4 regions of the Cytobacillus sp. FSL H8-0458 genome follow, and region 3 is predicted to be linked to each of the others. Evidence: riboswitches for the same ligand, from Rfam matches in the RefSeq annotation. Region 3 holds a riboswitch; each other region holds the start of a gene.

Region 1 (3,572 bases), on a different contig from region 3:
CCATTGGAAAGGGAGCCGAATTAAGTTATGAAGCAGGCATTGATGCTTTCTTAAGTATTATTCAAAAGCCAACTTCACTTGAGAAAGCTATTCTCTATGCACCTGAATGGATTGAAGACAGTACAGAATCTGTGATGAGACAGATAGCCATTGGGCTGAGGATTGCCAAAAGAAACAGGGTCAAAGAAAGGGCAGTCTGATATGCAGACAAGAATAGAAAAGCATAAACATAGCGGACATCAAATGGTACTAACTGATCGTATTTTAATGCGGACGCTCGCCATTATCCTCGTGCATGTCCTTTTTCTACTAGTGACTTTCTTTCTGGATGGGCTGGACTACAAGGCAAAGGTATCTTTATTTGCTTTTTTCTCCGCCATGACCCTTTGGGTCACAACGAAGTTTCCAGCAGGATATGTCGCACTTGCTATTGTTTGCTTCATTGTTTTAATGAAGGGCGGCAGCCAGGAGTTGTTATTCCATTCCCTCTCGGAAGAAGTAGTATGGCTGATGTTTGGGGCATTTATAATCGGAGAGGCTGTTACACAATCAGGTTTAGCTGCCCGATTCGTTGAATTTATATTAAGGAAAAGCCGGACTGCAGGAAGAATGAAGTTAGGGATTATATCATTTATTTTCTCTACAGCTTTTTTTATCCCCTCCACTTCCGGACGTGCCGCAATGGCAAAACCCATAATCACCCATGTTGGAAGCAGGTTATCTGCAGGAGAGAAAAGGGTTCTGGCGGTCACAGTGCCAATCGTCATATTAATGAGTACATCTGCTGTTTTAATAGGAGCTGGATCTCATATAATTGGCATTGGCCTCCTAGAAAGTGCTACGGGTCAGTACATCTCCTATTTACAGTGGCTGGTGTGGGGTATGCCGTTTGCTCTAGTGGTTACAATTTTGTCTGTTTTGGTCATTAAATGCTTGATGGGACGGGAAGAAGAATCAGCAGATTCAGCCCGCCGGGAGACTAAAACAAACATAGAAGTAACAAAACCTTTAACTAAGGCGGAGAAAAAAACTTTATTAATAGTTGCCTTCCTATTAGCAGGATGGATGACTGAAAACGTACATGGGTACGATCTTGCTTTTGTAACAGTCCTTGGAGCAATCGTCATGACGCTCCCCAACATAGGTGTAATCAGTTGGAAGCAAGGAATTAAATCAGTATCGTGGAATCTTATTCTGTTCGTGGCAGCAGCGACAGCACTTGGAAGGATACTTGTTGAAACCGGTTTGGTTCAATGGCTGGAAGGAAAATTAACCGGCTTTCTCTTTTTGTTAAGTCAGGCCCCTGGCTGGATTATGGTACTGGGAATTTTGCTGATTACTTCAACGAGCCATTTATATATTACTTCCCATACTACTAGGGCAATCGTTCTGATGCCAGGAATTATTCTGTTTAGCCAGTCAACAGGAATTAGTCCTTCTGCAGCCGTCTTTTTAAGTTTAATAGGAATGAATTATTGTATTACTTTTCCTGTAAGTTCAAAAGCACTGCTTCTCTTTTATGAGGATGGGGATTTAAGTTATGATGCAGGGTTTTTGACTAAGTTAAGTGCTATACTTTTGCCGGTTTACATTACGGTTGCTGTTGTTTTTTATTGTACTTATTGGCAGTGGACAGGAATGAGTCTCCATTAGGTCAAATAACGAAATTAGTATTTTTTCTCTGCATGGCTATTCACCTTCCTCAATAAACTCATATTGGATCAGCTTGCAAAATAAGAATTAAAGTATTGCCATTTGGCAGAAAGTATGCAATACTTGGTTGAAAATATAAATTTTATACAAATTCTTATCCAGAGAGGTGGAGGGACTGGCCCTGCGAAGCCTCAGCAACCCCTGATTATGTCAGGAAGGTGCTAATTCCAACAGAGTTGACGCTCTGGGAGATAAGAGGTCGTTTTGATAAGTAAAGGCCTCTTATAAAGAGGCCTTTTTTTGATGCTCTTTTATAGTATGAACTTGGTTTAGATTAGAACGAAGAAAGAGGAGGAATGGCAAAATGGAAAACGGCGTTATACAGGTACCGGAAGCATATTCGAGGATATTACAGGAATCAGATGTGCTCGGCTTCGGGCAGTCATGTGATATAAAAACAGGATTTTTACTGAAGGGGCTGGCAGCCTCTAAATCTGGAGGAAGCTTTTTAGAGCTGGGAACAGGTACGGGAGCGTCTGCTTCATGGATCATGGATGGGATGGATGAAGGCAGTAAGCTTACGACCGTTGACATAGATCCGACAGTGCAATCGATCGCGAGAAAGTATCTCGGTAATGACAGCAGAATCACATTTTGCTGTGAGGACGGAGCAGCTTTTATTCAAAATCTGTCGGAAGGGTTCGATTTTATTTTTGCAGATACATGGCCGGGGAAATTCGAGCTTCTGGACAAAACCCTGGATCATTTAAATATCGGCGGTTTTTATGTGATTCATGATGTGTTTCCGCAGCAGAAATTGCCTGAAGAATTTCAGATCAAAGCAACTAAACTTCTAAAAACTCTGCAGGACAGACCTGACCTGGACATAACAGAATTGGATTGGTCTACTGGGCTGATACTGGCAGTTAAGACAGCGGTTTGACAGATGAAATATGAGGGGGAGTTCCATGGAAAACATTAAAAATCAGGTTAAAAATGTATTGCATGAAGGTGAAAACATTATTGAATGTTTAAGCTGTTCATTAGTTGCACATTACTGTTTAGCACCGCAGGCAGGCTTATTTGCAGCAACGAACAAAAGACTGCTATTCTATGGAATCCCGGTATCAGAAACAAACAAGGAATTAGTTGAAGAATTTGCGTATAGCCATATAACTTCCATTGAAGAAAAAAGGGGGATCACCGGGAAGCATATTCATATTTACTATAAGCAAGACTTGTACAAATTCCAGCAAATCCAGGGGATGAATTTGTTTGATTTTATGGTGGCTGTTAAGGAAAAGATGAGCCTGTTTACCACTTCACTAAAAGAGCGTTATCCTGTAAGATAAGAGCTCTTTTAGTTGAATATTTGACTTAGTCTAAAGGCTAAGATAACTTTTCCATGCATTAGCGATTAATTGGACTCCTCTCTCAATCTCGTCCATCGAGGGGGCGCCATATCCAATCATCACTTGATTGTCTGGCTTGTGAAGATGATACATAGGTAAAACAGCATCGATTTCAACTCCCGCCGACTTTGCCAGTTCAATTGCTTTAGATTCATTCAATCCTTCTGGTAATGTCACGATGATATGCAAACCTGCTGTATCTCCAATTATGTCAAAGTGTTCTCCTAAATGTTTTGACAGGCTATCTATTAAACAGCTCCTTTTAGCTCTATATAAAGTTCTCATTTTTGCTATATGGGATAAATAAAATCCTTCTTCCATAAACTTTGCAGCAGCTCTCTGATCGATTCTTGAAACAGTCGACTTTTGATAAGCATTAAATTTTTCAAAGTCTTGCTTCAGGGCTGCTGGCATAACCAGATAGCTGATCCGAAGTGATGGCAGCAATGTTTTTGAAAAGGTGCCGAAGTACAGTATCCGCCCGGTTGAATCCAGATGGGATAATGA
Region 2 (3,572 bases), 120 kb from region 3:
GGCATTGCCGTCTTTTTCCGAAGTTCCGCAAGCTGCAAGAACAAGTGCTACTGCAAGTGCAAGAGCAAGTGATAACCATTTTTTCATGTCAATCTCTCCTTAACGTTTGTCTAATTTTGTTGTTATGATATCTCCAATAAACTGGATGATAAATACGATGATTAGAATAATGACAGTCGCCATAACCGTCACATCATTGCGGCTCCTCTGGAATCCTTCCAGGTAAGCGAGGTTTCCAAGTCCCCCAGCACCGATAACACCGGCCATGGCTGTGTAGCCAACCAGCGCGATGGCTGTAACGGTAATTCCTGAAACAAGGGCGGGCATTGATTCCGGAAGCAGAACCTTCCAGATAATCGTGCTTGTTTTTGCGCCCATAGACTTGGCCGCTTCAATTACACCTTTATCTATTTCCCTCAAGCCGATTTCCACCATTCGGGCATAAAACGGGGCAGCACCAATAATTAATGCAGGCAATGCTGCATCCTCCCCAATCATTGTCCCAAGCAAAAACTTCGTAAATGGAATCAGTAATACAATAAGGATAATAAATGGAATCGAACGGAAAATATTGACGAACGCTGAGATAATTTTATTGATTGCTGCATTTCCCCAGATATTCCCCTTTGAGGTTAAAAAGAGCAGCAGCCCCAAAATTGCTCCTAAAATAAAGGTTGCAATAACAGAAATAGCTGTCATATAGAGAGTTTCCACAGTAGCTTCCCACATGGAGTCCCATTTCACATTTGGAAACCATTCATTAAGCATTGGAAATCACCTCCACGCCCACCTGCTGAGAATGGATAAATTCAATCGCTTTTGCAACTTCCTCTGCTTCTCCATCAACATGGATGAATAAGGTGCCGTAGGAACCATTCTGTGTCTGGGAAATCTTCCCCTGCAGAATATTAACAGTTACCTGGAAGTGACGGATCAGGTTTGTAATCAATGGCTGTTCAGCTGATTCGCCGACAAATCCTAATTGGACTACTTTTCCTTTTGGATACAAATCGACCAGATGATCAATCGTTTCCTTCGTTTCTTCAGGCTCTGTCACCTGCTGGACAAAGCGCTTTGTAATCACAGCTTTCGGATTCTTAAAGACATCCAATACAGGGCCGATTTCCACAATCCGGCCGCCTTCCATAACAGCAACCCGATGGCAGATTTTACGGATTACGTGCATTTCATGTGTAATGAGGACAATGGTTAAGCCCAGCCGCTCATTGATGTCAACAAGCAGCTCCAAAATGGAGTCTGTTGTCTGCGGATCAAGGGCAGATGTTGCCTCATCACAAAGCAGCACTTTTGGATTATTGGCTAGGGCTCTGGCAATCCCTACTCTTTGCTTTTGACCCCCGCTAAGCTGGGAAGGATAGGCATCTTCTCTTCCCTCCAGACCGACGAGTTTAATGAGCTCATCTACTCTTTTGAGCCTTTCCTGCCGGGAAACCCCTGCGATTTCAAGCGGAAATGCAATATTCTCTCTTACTGTCCTCGACCATAACAGGTTGAAGTGCTGGAAAATCATGCTTATTTCCTGCCGCGCTTTTCTTAGCTTGCTTCCCTTTATCTTTGAAACCTCATTGCCTGCTACTGTTACACTGCCATGGGTAGGAAGCTCCAGCCCATTCAGCATGCGGATTAAGGTACTTTTACCTGCACCGCTGTATCCGATAACACCGAAAATTTCTCCTTCTTTTACCTCCAGGTTTACATCGTCAACTGCTTTTACCTGACCGTTTTTTGAAGAGAATATCTTCTGTACATCTTTTATGGAAATCAACGTGATAGTCACCTCTTTTATCGAAAGATACAGATAATAATTAATAGACTGCTTTTATTCCCTATTCTTCACTCTAAATAGGCTTTCATGCGCAAAAGCAAAAATGCCTTTCTGCACATGAGCAGAAAGGCATAAAAAAATTTAGTCCTTTCTCTCATCTATCAAAGCTATGCTTTGAGTGAATTGGCACCATTTCAACTAATTGACGGTTGCCGGGCTTCATAGGGCACTTCCCTCCACCTCTCTTGATAAGAGCGTAACGTTCTATATTAAATTAATACTTTAAATGAATTAAGCAGTTTTTTAATTACGTTTGCTATCGTATCATAGCCATTAAAAAGGTGTCAACGATGAAATTTCAAACTTTCGGAAAAAAGTGAATGGTAAATTTTCCTTTACGCTTTTGCAGCTAGCGATGTGAGACCTGCAGCTGCTTCTATCGCCTGTTCCAGGTCTTCAATTAAATCTTCTGCATTTTCGATGCCGATCGAAATCCGAATCAAGTCCTCCGGCACTCCTGCAGCTTTTAAACCTTCCTCATCCAGCTGCTGATGAGTCGTGCTTGCAGGGTGGATAATCAGGCTCTTTGCGTCCCCGACATTTGCCACATGTGCCCATAGCTGCAAACTATTGATCAGCTTGGCTCCAGCCTCTCGACCGCCCGCAATTCCAAATACAGCCACTGCCCCGGCTCCTTTTGGCAAATATTTATCTGCCAAGTCTTTGTCCGGGTGGCTTTCATGACCTGGATAGAGCACCCAATTAACGGCCGGGTGCGCCTCCAAATATTCCACTACCTTTTTGGTATTGGCAACATGTTCCTTCATTCTCACATGCAGAGTCTCAAGACCCAAAGTGAACTGGAATGCACTTTGCGCACTCATTGCAGGTCCTAAGTCTCTTAACAGCTGTACCCGTGCTTTTATAATATAAGCAGCTTCGCCAATTGCTTCGCTATAGACAATATCATGGTAGCTCGGATCAGGCTCTGTAAAGCCCGGAAACTTAGGAGAATTCCAGTCAAATTTCCCGCCGTCTACTATAACTCCCCCCATTGTGGTCCCATTGCCGAGCAGCCATTTTGTCGCAGAGTGTATGACAATGTCAGCTCCATGTTCAATAGGCCTGCAAAGATAAGGGGTAGCAAAAGTGTTATCGACAATCAGGGGGACACCGTTTTCGTGTGCAATTGCGGCAACCTTTTCAATATCCAGGATTTTCAGGCTGGGGTTTCCAATCGTTTCGGCGAAGACAGCCTTTGTTTTATCTGTAATGGCGCTCCGGAAATTTTCCGGATCCTTTGGATCCACCAGTTTTACCTTTATTCCATACTTGGGAAGTGTAACTGCAAATAAATTATAAGTACCCCCATATAAATTGGATGCGGCAACAATTTCATCACCAGCTTCGGCGATGTTTAAAATGGCAAGTGTAATAGCAGACTGGCCGCTGGCAAGGGCCAGCGCACCCACTCCTCCTTCAAGCAGGGCCACTCTTTCCTCAAACACACTGACAGTGGGATTATGTATCCTGCTATAAATATATCCCGGCTCTTTCAGGGCAAAGAGGTCTGCAGCGTGATCTGTATTTTTGAACTGATAAGCATTATTCTGATAAATTGGGACCGCCCTCGCGCCAGTTACAGGGTCAGGCTTCAGCCCCCCATGTACTCCAATTGTTTCAAAGCGGTAATTTTTCTGTTTGTCCGTCATCGCTATCTCTCCTCTATAAAAATGTTTGTATTTCATTTCTTAAAAGCAGAAAAACCCTCTTCATAAGAAGAGGG
Region 3 (3,572 bases):
CATTCTCTGGGCATCCGCATTCCCGGGAATACGGGCAGGGCTTGAATCATACTCCCCGGAGCACCTAGCGCTTTTTCGGCTTTTAATTGGCTCCGCTGCACTTGGCGTCCTTGCACTGCTGAAGAAGATGCGCATGCCGGATATAAGGGATCTTCCTGCTATTTTTATGCTTGGATTTCTTGGTTTTACGGTTTATCATACAGCACTCAACATTGGGGAAAAATCAGTAAGCGCCGGGCCGGCAAGCTTGATTGTCTCCATGACTCCGATCTTTTCCGCTGCTTTGGCTGCTCTATTTCTAAGGGAAAGATTTGGAAGGGTAAGATGGACTGGTTCCGGTGTCAGTTTTGCAGGTGTTGCACTTATTTCATTAGGTACGGGAGGCGGGTTTGAACTCCAATCCGGTATTTTATTCATCCTGCTTGCTTCCATTTCTGAAAGCATCTTTTTCGTATTCCAGACTAAGTATTTCGATAAATACGGATTTTTGGCATTTACAGCCTATACGGTATGGGCAGGGACCATTTTTATGCTGATTTATCTTCCTGGCCTTGGCAATGAGATCTTTCATGCGTCAGCCGAATCTACATTAAGTGTCCTCTATTTGGGGGTTTTTCCAACGGTAATCCCATATATTGCCCTCGCTTTTCTTGCATCCATAGGGGGAGCGTCTGAAGCGGTGAGCTCTCTTTATCTGACTCCAGTAATGGCGTTTGTCATTGCGTGGGTTTGGCTGGGGGAGGTGCCGGCTATGTCATCCATTGTGGGTGGGATGATCGCTCTAGCAGGTGTGGTGATTATTCACCGAAAAGAAAACGCTATTAAAGTTACAGAAATTTATGAAAATGGGTCAAGTAAAAATATTTGAAAAATATGATTGACATCCTTTTCTTTAAGGTGGTAAAGTAATAAGCATATTAACAACCGCATAATAAAAATCTTCTTATCAAGAGAGGTTGAGGGACTGGCCCTATGACACCTCGGCAGCGGACAGCATGTACCGTGCCAAATCCAGCAAGCATTGCTTGAAAGATAAGAAGAGGACCATTGATAAATGCTGCCCTCTTCTTTCTTTTAGAAGAGGGTTTTTGTATTACACAGAAAAAATGCATCAAGATTCTATTCATGAACATATGAATATTTCTTATCGAGAGAAGCAGAGGGACCTGGCCCAATGAAGCTTCGGCAGCAGGCAGAACGCACTGTGCCAAATCCAGCAGGCGAAAAGCCTGGAAGATAAGGAGAGGATTTCAAAAAACCTCTTCTGACGGAAGGGGTAAATTTCAGGATATAATTCTTAGTTTTCACATAGGAATAATAAGAAAATAAAAGGTGACAGGTATCTATACCAGTTCATTCAAGTGGTATAGGTGCCTGTCACCACCAAAGGAGAGATGCTGCATGATAGAGTTTCAAAATTTAAAGAAGGTCTATAAAAGCGGAGGTCAGCAGGTAGCTGCTCTGGATGGAATAGATTTAAAGATTAATAAGGGTGAGATTTTCGGGGTGATCGGCTTCAGTGGTGCGGGAAAGAGCTCTTTGATCCGCTGTGTCAATTGGCTGGAGAAGCCGACTTCAGGAAAGGTCATTGTCAGCGGGCATGATTTGACGGCTTTATCTGTAAAAGAAATTCGCGAAGTGAAAAGAAACATCGGTATGGTCTTTCAGCATTTCAATCTTTTAAACTCGAAAACCGTGTTTGCCAATGTGGCGATGCCGCTCACACTGGCTAAGATTCCTAAGGATGAAATAAAAAAGCGTGTCCATGAATTATTAGACTTCGTGGGGCTTGCCGACAAGGCGAACAGTTATCCGGATCAGCTGTCAGGCGGGCAAAAGCAGCGGATTGGAATCGCCAGGGCGCTGGCAACTCAGCCTTCCATTCTATTATGTGATGAAGCAACTTCCGCTCTGGATCCGCAGACAACCAGCTCGATCCTGCAGCTGCTGAAAAAAATAAATAAAGAATACAATATTACCATTCTGATCATTACCCATGAAATGTCTGTAATCAGGGAGATCTGTGACCGTGTTGCTGTCATCGAAGCAGGAAAAATTATTGAAGAAGGAACCGTCTTTAATGTCTTTTCTTCACCAAAAACCCCAACAGCGAAAAACTTTGTCAGCACAGTCATGAATGATCAAATACCTGACTCCATTAAAGAAGTGATTGAAAAACAGCAGGGGCTTCAAAAGGTATTCAGAATCAATTTTGTCGGAAACTCTGCCGGACAGCCGCTGCTCTCGCAGGTTGCCAAAAAGTTTAATATCGACTTCAACGTCCTGTTTGGAAATATTACTGAACTGCAGGGAATACCTTTTGGCAATCTGATTGTTGAGTTTCAGGGTCCGGACAGTGAAATCAGACGTGCTATTCAGTACATCAGCCAGGAAAAAGTTTCAATAAAGGAAGTGACTTCACGTGCTAGTTAACCAGGAAAAAATCATCGAAGCCCTAATCGAAACGGTCCAAATGGTTGCATTCTCATTGCTGTTTTCAGCACTTATCGGACTGCCGCTTGGCATATTGCTTGTCGTGACAAGGAAAGGGCATCTTTTGGAAAACACAGTTGTTTTTAACATCATAAACAGCATTATTAATATTTTCAGATCAGTGCCTTTCATCATTTTAATGGTAGCCATCATCCCAATCACCCGGATGATTGTCGGGACATCGATTGGAACCGCTGCAGCCGTAGTGCCGCTCGTCTTTTACGCAGGACCCTACATTGCGAGATTAATAGAGAATTCATTGCTTGAGGTTGATCCGGGAGTCATTGAAGCGGCAGAAGCAATGGGAGCGACGCCGGGGCAGATTATCCTTAAATTCCTGATTCCGGAAGCACTCAGTTCACTGGTATTAGGCTTTACCATTGCGACAATCGGTCTGGTCGGAGCATCAGCCATGGCTGGGGCAGTCGGAGGCGGAGGCCTTGGTGACCTTGCCATTACATACGGCTATCAGCGATTCGATACAACCGTCATGCTGATTACCGTTGCAATCTTAGTGGTCATGGTTCAAGGCCTGCAGTCATTCGGAAATATCTTATCCAAAAAAATCAGAAGAAGATAACTTAGGAGGAAACACATCATGAAAAAACTATTTTTATCATTCATTATTTTAGCATTGGCTGTGTTCACTGCGGCATGCTCTAGCACAACTGGCGGAGAAGAAACAAAGAAAGTTAAATTGGGTGTCAGCGGATCAGATACACGCATCTGGGACTTTATTGCCGAAAAGGCTGAAAAGGAAGGCATTGAAATTGAGGTTGTGACATTCTCTGACTATGTGCAGCCAAATGTTGCCCTGGCAGAAGGTGATCTTGATGTAAATGCATTCCAGACAGTCGCCTATTTCGACACTTTTATTAAAGAGCATAATATGGATCTTACACCAATTGCGACAACGGTTTTAGCACCAATGGGTCTTTATTCTGAAAAAGTAGAATCTGTGGAAGACATTCCGGAAGGCGGCAAAATTGCCATTCCAAATGATGCTTCAAACGGCGGAAGAGCCCTTCTTTTACTGGAGGAAGCCGGCCTGATCAAATTATCTGAAGACTATGACGGAA
Region 4 (3,572 bases), on a different contig from region 3:
ATCTTACAAACACACATGTCAGTTTTTCCATTATGGCTGTAAAGTATCCGGCAACCATTTTGATCTATTTATACAGATTCCCTGCAGGCAGGCTTATTAAGAAACTGCTTTATATCTCAGGCTGGGTCCTTCTCTATACTGTTAATGAGGTTGTTGACATCAAATTTAACTTGATAAAGTACGATAATGGCTGGAATTTAAAATGGTCGATTCTTTTCAATGCTGTTATGTTTATCATCCTCTGGGTGCATCATAAGCGTCCAGCTGCCGCATGGGGGCTTTCCATTCTTTTCATCCTCTTCCTATGGAGACAGTTCGATGTACCATCAGCTGTTTTTAGATAAGTGTCTAATTTCATAACAATTTGTCGATAAAAAAACAAGCTATTTTACTGGACTTTTTTTATTAAAGCGTTTATTTTACTATAAAAAGGCAATATTCTATGTATAAGTTTCAATAAAATGGAATGGGATGGTGTTACGATGGCAAACAAGAAAAATGTTAAATCTCCCGGCAAAGATCTAAATATTGGTGCGAATGTTTCATTAAACGGCCTGGTAACAGCTGTTTTTGATAATATGGTCCATGTCCAGATTGGCGCTAAGATAGTAACAGTTCATGTTAAAGACCTGTATTCCGGATTAAATAATCCTTTATTTAATAAACAGCAGGCTTAGTATACACCATCTCTAAACATACTTTAGAAGGGGCAGCTCAAAAGCTTGCCCCTTCTGTTTTTTAGACCGGCTGTACCTGCTTATACTTCCCTGCCGTATGTGCATAATCTCCAAGCACTTGATAAGCCTTCCAATCGGATCTGTCTAATAATGACACAGCTTCTGCAGATGCCTTAACGATCAGGGCCTTTTCTGACACTTCGCTGACGATTTCAACTCCCCCAGGCAGCTCTGTTTGCTCTGCATCACCCAATATAACCCAGAGCGGCTGGTCAGGTATAGTTTCTTCCGATGCAGCTTCCTCAAATGCTGAAGGAAAATCGGCTTTTCCCACATGAATTAAATCTTCAATAATCGCACTCGCTGTCGGGAACATACCTGCTCCAGGACCCTGCAGGCTGATATTCCCGACAATATCCGCATCAATTGAAACGGCATTCTGCACGCCTTCTACTCTGTATAGAGGATGAGATTCACCTGTCAGAACCGGCTTTACTGTACAGCGGACAGAATCTTTTTCCTTCTGAATCGATGCTGCATGTTTGAATTTCAGGCCCAGCGATTCAGCCAAACGGATTTGCTCAATCGTAATATCAGTAATGCCTTCTCTAACAGAGTATTCCTGTGCCGGCGCTTTCCCGAATACAAGCTCGCTCAAAACAACCGCTTTGTAAAAGGCGTCATATCCTTCGATATCATTTTTAGGATCGGCTTCTGCATAGCCTTTTTCCTGAGCGATTCTCAATGCTTCTTCAAATGATAAGTTCTCCTCGCGCATACTTGTCAAAATGAAATTGGATGTGCCATTTAAAATTCCTTCAATCCGTTCAATTCTGTTGGCATTCAGCAGCTGCCTGATGGTCTGAATGATGGGGATTCCGCCGCCGACTGTTGCTTCAAATCCCAGTGATACATTCTTTTCTTTTGCAAGCCTCCCAAGCTCACTTCCATGGAATGCAAACATCTCTTTATTTGCTGTAATGACATGGCATCCTCTCGATATTGCCTGGCGCAAATACGTATAGCCCGGTTCCCTGCCAACAATGGCATCAATTACGACATCAAGCTTTGGAAGCTCAATAATCTCCTGAAAGTCATCTGTTAATAGCACCTCATCATCAGGCAAAGAATGTTTATTCACATTTTTGACCAGGATGGCGGAAACCTTTACTTCTTTCCCGAGTATCGCCTGAAGCCTTCCCTGATGCTTTCTGATTGTTTCATACACTCCTTTTCCAACAGTTCCAAACCCCAATAGCCCGATCGTGATCACTGACATTACTCATTCCCCCTGGATAAAATTTTTAGTGCCTGCCGTAAAAACAAAAAACCCCTACCGTCCATTACAGACAAGAAGGGGTTTGAATTTATATTCCGTTCATTCCGCCTTCTTATCTTCGGAAAATGTATTCCTCTGAATTTGGCACCGTGCATAAATGCTGGTTGCCGAGGCTTCTTAGGGTCAGTCCCTCCGCCTCTCTTGATAAGAAGTTTCTAAGTATTCAATTTATATGAATCATAAACATTTATAAGGACTGCGTCAACCTTTTTTGAAAAATTATTTTCTTCAAACGCTTTCACTTTCATTAAAATCTTCCGTTATGATCTCAAGAAAATGCTTAAGAATTCTGGCAGTCAGCCCCCAGATAACCTTATCCTGGAAATAGTAAAATACTTCTTCCGCTCTTCTAGTCTGCCAATTGTAATTTTCACCTCCGGCAATCAAGTCAAAAGGAAAATTTTCTTCTGGCTCTACCTTAAAATTCACGTGATACGTTTCCGGTTTTACTTTTTTAAGGAATGAAAGGGGAACGGTAAAAACCTCTTCTACTTCAGCAGGGTTCGGCACAATCTTGTCCGGATTTTGGATAATGCCTGCATAAGGGTAAATTATTTGACCGAAGGAAATCATGTAATCCAACGGGGAAACATCGGTGATGCTGTCTTCGCCCACACCGAGTTCCTCAGAGGTTTCACGGATGGCCGTATGCTCTTCATCCCTATCTTCCGGATCTATCCTTCCGCCGGGGAAACATACCTCCCCAGGCTGCCTTCTCATTTTTAATGAACGCACTTCAAAAAGGACATGTACCTCATTATTGATTTCAACAAGCGGAAGCAAAATAGCGAACTTCGAAAATCGCTCACTCCCCAAAATGATGGGGGTTCTGTTCCTTAGCCTTTTAGCCAGTTTCTCAATTTCCATATCTGCCCACCTCCAGCAGCAATCCAATTCAGCAATTATATCTTTATCATACTGTATTCTTTGCATTTTATTAATATATACGGCTTATGCCATATAAAGATTCAGGACTATATGCTATTGCTTCCTGTCCTTCAAAAGTAAAAGAAAGTTTCCCCGCCTGCAATTCAGGGAAAATAAAAAAATATCATAATACACTGGGAGTGAAAAATATGAAGAAGAATATATTAATAGGCGGATACGATACACAGCAAGAGCTTAAAGACGCCATTGAAGGTGCAGGGTCAAATGGGTATCAGAAGAAAAATCTGGTGATCGTCTCAAAGGATGGAGCAAATCTTGAAAGCTTTGCAGACAATTACGGAGTGAACTTGCGAATAGTCGGATCCCAGGAGCTGGGGAATCAGCGTTTTCTTGATTCAGTTAAAGCTCTTTTCATGGGGGAAGATCCGGCCACAAGTTCAGGAATTGATCCCGATAAAAAAGATGGTACACGGTTCGATGAACATGACCTGGATCATTACGCAAGCATGGTTTTTGACGGAAAATATGTTTTAATCGCTGACTATTATGGGAAGTATCCTGACTCCTCGCATGACAATCAGAGGGTCACTGCCGAAAACTCTGAAGGATATTTAGAGAGCGCTTCAGCCCGGGAGGTTGTCCATGAATCGGATATCAAAACACTGGCA

What was found. Region 3 has a riboswitch for S-adenosylmethionine ahead of NYE23_RS22585 (methionine ABC transporter ATP-binding protein). Riboswitches for the same ligand answer to the same signal wherever they lie in the genome.
Region 1: another riboswitch for S-adenosylmethionine. It lies ahead of NYE23_RS11110 (O-methyltransferase); the one in region 3 lies ahead of NYE23_RS22585 (methionine ABC transporter ATP-binding protein).
Region 2: another riboswitch for S-adenosylmethionine. It lies ahead of NYE23_RS21975 (methionine ABC transporter ATP-binding protein); the one in region 3 lies ahead of NYE23_RS22585 (methionine ABC transporter ATP-binding protein).
Region 4: another riboswitch for S-adenosylmethionine. It lies ahead of NYE23_RS14945 (homoserine dehydrogenase); the one in region 3 lies ahead of NYE23_RS22585 (methionine ABC transporter ATP-binding protein).

The regions. Positions count from the first base shown of each region.
Region 1 is NZ_JBBOBR010000001.1:2,286,026-2,289,597, reverse strand. Features, by position in the region: gene NYE23_RS11120 (glycerate kinase family protein) at 1-200, shown strand, start outside; gene NYE23_RS11115 (SLC13 family permease) at 202-1,653, shown strand; SAM riboswitch class I at 1,805-1,911, shown strand; gene NYE23_RS11110 (O-methyltransferase) at 2,018-2,596, shown strand; gene NYE23_RS11105 (PH domain-containing protein) at 2,622-3,005, shown strand; gene pdxR (MocR-like pyridoxine biosynthesis transcription factor PdxR) at 3,036-3,572, opposite strand, start outside.
Region 2 is NZ_JBBOBR010000002.1:121,068-124,639, forward strand. Features, by position in the region: gene NYE23_RS21965 (MetQ/NlpA family ABC transporter substrate-binding protein) at 1-87, opposite strand, end outside; gene NYE23_RS21970 (methionine ABC transporter permease) at 100-768, opposite strand; gene NYE23_RS21975 (methionine ABC transporter ATP-binding protein) at 761-1,786, opposite strand; SAM riboswitch class I at 1,938-2,041, opposite strand; gene NYE23_RS21980 (O-acetylhomoserine aminocarboxypropyltransferase/cysteine synthase family protein) at 2,182-3,498, opposite strand.
Region 3 is NZ_JBBOBR010000002.1:242,833-246,404, reverse strand. Features, by position in the region: gene NYE23_RS22590 (DMT family transporter) at 1-868, shown strand, start outside; SAM riboswitch class I at 941-1,039, shown strand; SAM riboswitch class I at 1,142-1,243, shown strand; gene NYE23_RS22585 (methionine ABC transporter ATP-binding protein) at 1,402-2,433, shown strand; gene NYE23_RS22580 (methionine ABC transporter permease) at 2,423-3,073, shown strand; gene NYE23_RS22575 (MetQ/NlpA family ABC transporter substrate-binding protein) at 3,092-3,572, shown strand, end outside.
Region 4 is NZ_JBBOBR010000001.1:3,054,580-3,058,151, forward strand. Features, by position in the region: gene NYE23_RS14935 (CBO0543 family protein) at 1-344, shown strand, start outside; gene NYE23_RS14940 (hypothetical protein) at 483-677, shown strand; gene NYE23_RS14945 (homoserine dehydrogenase) at 739-1,956, opposite strand; SAM riboswitch class I at 2,066-2,167, opposite strand; gene NYE23_RS14950 (NUDIX hydrolase) at 2,245-2,883, opposite strand; gene NYE23_RS14955 (general stress protein) at 3,093-3,572, shown strand, end outside.